2 regions of the Shewanella maritima genome follow, and region 2 is predicted to be linked to the other one. Evidence: predicted binding sites of a transcription regulator. Region 2 holds the regulator's gene; the other holds the start of a gene.

Region 1 (3,245 bases), 810 kb from region 2:
TGGTATCGCATTAGGCAGCGGTGCAGCCAAAGGTTGGGCGCATATTGGTGTATTTAAGGCGTTGGCTGAGTTGGGTATTTACCCTGACAAAGTCGCTGGATGCTCTGCCGGTGCCTTAGTTGGCGCAGCCTATTCAGCAGGTTTATTAGAGGAGCTGCAAGGCTGGGTGACCGGTTTTTCTAGCTGGGATATTGTTGGCTTAATGGATTTAAGCTGGCGCAAGGGGGCATTATAAGCGGTGAGAAAGTGTTTGATGTGCTAGGTAGCCGAGTCGGTGATAAAAAGATTGAAGATCTTGATAAGCCTTTTGCTGCAGTTGCCACCGATCTCTACAGCGGTCAAGAAATTTGGTTTAGAGAGGGCGATTTACGTAACGCTGTTAAAGCCTCTTGTTCAATGCCCGGTTTTTTGCCGCCAGTAAAGCAGGGCAATCGTTGGCTGGTTGATGGCGCGGTAGTGAACCCAGTACCTGTATCGCTTAGCCGTGCGATGGATGTGGATTTTGTGATTGCAGTTGATTTACACGGACATCATGCTGAAACAGTTCATAATTTGCCACAACAAATGGCCAGTGAAGCAAGCTCCGTTAAGCCCGATGATTTTGAACATGAAAATGTGCAAGATAATGAGCAAACCCAAGCACAAGAGGCAGAGCACGATTGGAGTTTTGTGGATTTGTTGGGGCGTGGCAAAGAATACGTAAGTAACTTGTCTGAGAAGTTTAGTTTGAATGCGGCTGATATAGCTGGTGGGCAAGCAAAACAAGGGCGTAAATCAAACCCTGGCATGCTTGCGGTTATGACTCAATCCATGGAGATTTTAGAAGAGCGCCACAAACGAGCGCGGTTAATGGGCGACCCACCCGAGATTTGTATTATTCCTAATGTGGCGGGTATTGGCACCATGGAGTTTCACCGAGCTCAAGAAGCCATTGATGCAGGCTACCAAGCGGTTAAAGATGTTGAGCACATTCTTCGAGCAAAGTTGGGTGTTTAGCGCAGGTTTTGCGTTTGTATTGCTAGTTGTTTGGTTATGTATCTGACTATTTTTTAGCATGATCTGACAATGTTAATCGCCTGTCATCTGACGGGCGATTTTCGTTTCTACATTTGTTGGCCAATATGCTTGAACTTATACTTCTGGCAACAAATTACCTCTTGGTATGAGCAAAATCTGTTCAAATTAGCCCTCCCTTAGCGTTCAATTTTGCCTTGGTCAAGTGGCAAATTTGGGTTCATTGCGTGGGTCAGCACAAATAAATTTAATCGTAATTTTACCCTTAAAAATATGATCCAGATCATAGCGTAATTTTGCATATTATCGCTTAATACACCACATCTTGTGTCCGTGATAAAAAATAAACATATATATAGTGTTGTTTAACAGCGCAGTTGAGGAGTAATTAATCTATGCTTGTTGTCATTAAAAGGGATGGTTGTCGTACTGCTTTTAACGGTGAACGTATTCGTGACGCCGTAATCGCAGCAATGGAGTCAGCAGGTCAATCTGATAACGATTACGCTCAAACGCTGGCGAGTGTGGTCGAGCAACAATTTGCTGCCGAGCACGAAGTCGACATTCACGAACTACAAAGCGCAGTTGAAAATGCGCTAATGTCTGGTCCATACAAAGAAGTGGCGCGTCACTATATTGAGTACCGTCATGACCGCGATGTGCGCCGCGAGGCTAAGAGTAAGCTAAACCGTGAAATTCGTGGTTTGGTTGAGCAAAGCGATAGTAGTCTACTTAACGAAAATGCTAACAAAGACGCTAAAGTGATCCCAACGCAGCGTGATTTATTAGCTGGTATTGTGGCTAAGCATTACGCTAAAACCCATTTACTACCTAAAGATGTGGTTGCTGCCCACGAGCGTGGCGATATTCACTACCACGATTTAGACTACGCACCATTTTTCCCAATGTTTAACTGTATGCTTATCGATCTTGAAGGCATGCTGACTAACGGTTTTAAAATGGGTAACGCTGAGATTGATACGCCTAAGTCAATTTCTACTGCGACAGCGGTTACTGCGCAGATCATTGCCCAAGTAGCCAGCCACATCTATGGCGGCACCACCATTAACCGCATTGATGAAGTGTTAGCCAAGTTTGTGCAAATTAGCTACCAAAAGCACCTTGCAACAGGTGAGCAGTGGAATATTGCTGATGTTGAAGCTTATGCCATGGCGCAAACCGAAAAAGAATGTCACGACGCATTCCAATCGCTTGAATATGAAGTCAATACTTTGCATACCGCGAACGGTCAAACGCCGTTTGTTACCTTTGGTTTTGGTTTAGGTACCAGCTGGGAAGCGCGCTTAATTCAAAAGTCTATTATGACTGTACGTATGGCGGGTTTAGGTAAAAACCATAAAACCGCAGTATTCCCTAAGCTAGTGTTTGCCATTCGTGATGGTGTAAACCATAAAGCGGCTGATGAAAACTACGACATTAAGCAAATGGCGCTAAAATGTGCAAGCATGCGCATGTATCCAGATATTCTTAACTATGAGCAAGTGGAGCGTGTCACTGGCTCGTTCAAAACGCCTATGGGTTGCCGTTCATTCTTATCTGCATTTGAGCAAGATGGTGAGCTAGTGCATGAAGGTCGTAATAACCTAGGTGTTGTTAGCCTTAACCTGCCGCGCATTGCAATCGAAGCCAATGGCGATGAAGCTAAGTTCTATGAGCTGCTTGATGAACGTTTAGCTATTTCACGCAAAGCATTAGATACCCGTATTGCTCGCCTTGTTGGTGTTAAAGCGCGTGTCGCACCAATCTTATATATGGAAGGCGCTTGCGGCGTGCGCTTAAATGCCGACGATGACATCTCAGAAATCTTCAAAAATGGCCGCGCGTCTATTTCGCTAGGTTACATTGGTATACATGAAACCATTAATGCACTTTATGGTACTGACAAGCATGTATTTGATGATGAAGCGCTGCGTGAAAAAGCCTTAGATATCATCAAACACATGAAAAAAGCGATTCTAGCTTGGAAAGAAGAAACCGGTTACGGCTTTAGCTTATACAGCACCCCAAGTGAGAACCTATGCAGCCGTTTCTGCTCAATCGATGCTAAAGAGTTTGGCGTAGTTGAAGGTGTAACTGACAAAGGTTACTACACCAACAGCTTCCACCTAGATGTTGAAAAGAAAGTTAACCCATTCGATAAAATTGACTTTGAGCAACCATACCCAGAGTTAGCTAATGGTGGCTTTATTTGCTACGGCGAATACCCGAAC
Region 2 (3,245 bases):
TAAGTTAAGCATATTTCTGCCCTGGCTTCCGAGGATTTTCGGCGCCTGATATATCACCAACTCGTCCACTAATTTTTGCGCCACAAAACTGCCGCTCAACGTGGCGCCAGCCTCAACAAACACCGAGTTACAAGATTCGCCCAAATGTACTAAAACTTGTTGCAAGTTAATGCGACCTTTATCATCTAAATCCGCCTTGAAAACAGAGACATGTGATGGAAGTTGGCTTTTTACTAATTCAGGGTAAGGTTTTGTAGTCACCAGCAAGATGGGGGAGTCGATTGCAAACAACCGATATTCTGCCGTTAAGCTCGCGTGGGTGTCTAGCACAACCCTAAGCGGTTGGTGAATCTGTGTTTCATGAAGGGAATTTTTAAGGCTACCTAACTCGTCATAACGCACATTGAGACTTGGATCATCCATAGTGACAGTGTTGACGCCTGTTATAAGCGCGCAGTGCTGAGCACGCAGGCGCTGCACATCTTGCCGAGCTTTTGGGCCAGTGATCCATTTAGACACACCATTACTCAATGCAGTTTTGCCATCTAAACTGGTGGCAACCTTAACTGTCACCCAAGGCAAGCTCGTTTTCATGCGCTTCATAAAGCTGCGGTTTATTGCATAAGCCTGTGCTTCAAACAAGCCCACATCAACTCGAATGCCCGCTTGTTCAAGCATATTGATGCCGCGACCTGCAACTTGTGGATTGGGATCTAATACTGCAACAACCACTCTGGCGACTTTTGCATTAATTAAGGCCTCGGCGCATGGCGGCGTGCGCCCATAATGGCTACAAGGTTCAAGGGTGACATACGCCGTCGCGCCCTGCGCGCTAACTTGCTGTTGTTTAAGAGTGTTGAGCGCATTCGCTTCGGCGTGGCCTTGCCCTGCCACCTTGTGATAATCCTCGGTAATAATAGTGTTGCCTTTGGTTATCACACAGCCAACACAAGGGTTTGGGCGAGTGGTATAGCGACCGCGCTCAGCAAGCTGCATAGCACGGGTCATCATTTGCATGTCGAATGTCGACCAAGTGGGCATTGAACGTCCTAGTAACTATATTAAGAAGAGATTATTCTTGTGCCGGCACTACTTTTGTAGCTTAGCGATGGCCTCACCAAACTGGGAAACATCTTCAAATGCGCGGTAAACAGAAGCAAAACGAATATAGGCAACTTTATCCAATGACATCAGCTGATCCATCATTAGATTACCTATCATCTCTGAGTTGACTTCCCGCTCGCCTGTAGCACGTAACATAGATTTGATTTTACTCAGTGACTGCTCAATTTGATCCATTGACACTGGACGCTTCTCAACCGCGCGCAGCATACCGCCGCGGAGCTTCTCTTCATCAAATGGCTGACGAGTGCCGTCTTGCTTAATCACTCGTGGCATCACCAGCTCCGCCCCTTCAAAAGTGGTGAATCGCTCGTGACACTCCATACACTCACGGCGGCGTCTAACCTGATGGCCGTCTGCAACTAATCTGGAATCAATAACTTTAGTATCTGTCGCGCTACAAAATGGGCAATGCATTGTGCCTCCGCAGAAAAACAAAATGGCCTCTAACATTAGCGGCCATTGAAGTTTATCTTATTTACAGCAGTAGGTTAAGGTGAAAGGCTAAAAACTGCGCCTCTATCTCGTTATGCAAAAGCACCTAAAGCATAAGCACCTAAAGCACAAGCGCCCTACGCATGATTGCGCTGATTAAGCGTAAACCGGGAACTTAGCACATAGCTCAAGCACTTGTGCTTTAACACGGTCAATCACATCTTGGTTTTGTGCATCATCAAGAATGTCACAGATCCACGTTGTTAGCTGCTTACACTCAGCTTCTTTAAAGCCACGGCGAGTGATTGCTGGCGACCCAATACGGATACCAGAAGTCACAAACGGTGAGCGTGGATCATTTGGCACTGAGTTTTTGTTTACTGTGATGTTGGCGCTACCAAGCGCTGCATCAGCTTCTTTACCTGTTAGCTCACGACCAATTAGGTCAACTAGCATTAGGTGATTGTCAGTACCACCAGAAACGATTTTGTAACCGCGCTCAAGGAACACTTCAACCATAGCTTTAGCATTGTTCACCACTTGCTGTTGGTAAACTTTGAACTCAGGCTCTAACGCTTCTTTAAATGCAACCGCTTTACCTGCGATAACATGCATTAGTGGGCCACCTTGGCCACCTGGGAATACTGCAGAGTTTAGCTTCTTATATAAGTCTTCATCGTCTGCTGCAGAAAGAATGATACCACCGCGTGGGCCAGCTAGCGTTTTATGGGTAGTTGACGTCACAACGTGCGCGTGTGGGATTGGCGTTGGGTATACACCAGCTGCAATTAAACCAGCAACGTGCGCCATATCAACGAATAGGTAAGCACCAATTTTATCAGCGATTTCACGCATTCTCGCCCAGTCAACAATACCTGAGTATGCAGAGAAACCACCAATCATCATCTTAGGCTTGTGCTCTAAAGCTAGCTTTTCCATTTCGTCGTAGTCGATTTTGCCTGACTCGTCGATACCGTAAGGGATGATGTTGTAAAGCTTACCAGAGAAGTTTACTGGTGAGCCGTGAGTTAAGTGACCACCGTGAGCTAGATTCATACCTAGAACTGTGTCACCTGGCTGAAGCAGCGCCATAAATACCGCACTATTAGCTTGTGAACCAGAATGCGGCTGAACATTGGCGTAAGTTGCACCAAATAGCTCTTTCACACGGTCAATAGCTAGAGTTTCAACGGTATCAACATACTCACAACCACCGTAGTAACGCTTGCCTGGGTAACCTTCTGCATATTTGTTGGTAAGCTGAGAACCTTGCGCTTCCATTACGCGTGGACTGGTGTAGTTTTCAGAAGCAATTAGCTCGATGTGCTCTTCTTGACGAAGCGTTTCGTCTTCGATCGCTTTAAATAACTGAGGATCATAATCGGCAATGTTCATCGCTTTTTTAAGCATGTTAACTCCAAGCAAGTTCTTATATATAGGGTTGCGCGGTATTCTACTCTGCAAGTGAGCTGAATCACACCCCAAATAACATGAAATTCACTGTGTTTTAAATTCAAAACGATTCATGCTTGATTGCCTATTGAAACCACAGCGATAAGCGCATCGCTTTCCAAGGGATTTATTATTGAGTTGTTGAACTTATCGCGTAAACTTAGCCCATCTAGATAAAAAGGATATAACAACCTCATGGCGCAATTCGTATATAGCATGCTGCGAGTGGGCAAAAT

Evidence for each region. Region 2 encodes NrdR, which represses ribonucleotide reductase genes. Its sites were predicted from a motif close to AAACACNANATNTNGTGTTT; they were not measured.
Region 1: the regulator NrdR is predicted to act here: its motif matches at 1,328-1,347, upstream of nrdD (anaerobic ribonucleoside-triphosphate reductase).

The regions. Positions count from the first base shown of each region.
Region 1 covers NZ_CP036200.1:435,047-438,291, reverse strand. The annotation lists partial or broken gene rssA (patatin-like phospholipase RssA) at 1-996, shown strand, start outside; gene nrdD (anaerobic ribonucleoside-triphosphate reductase) at 1,410-3,245, shown strand, end outside.
Region 2 covers NZ_CP036200.1:1,247,769-1,251,013, forward strand. The annotation lists gene ribD (bifunctional diaminohydroxyphosphoribosylaminopyrimidine deaminase/5-amino-6-(5-phosphoribosylamino)uracil reductase RibD) at 1-1,041, opposite strand, end outside; gene nrdR (transcriptional regulator NrdR) at 1,090-1,539, opposite strand; gene glyA (serine hydroxymethyltransferase) at 1,714-2,967, opposite strand; gene ettA (energy-dependent translational throttle protein EttA) at 3,205-3,245, shown strand, end outside.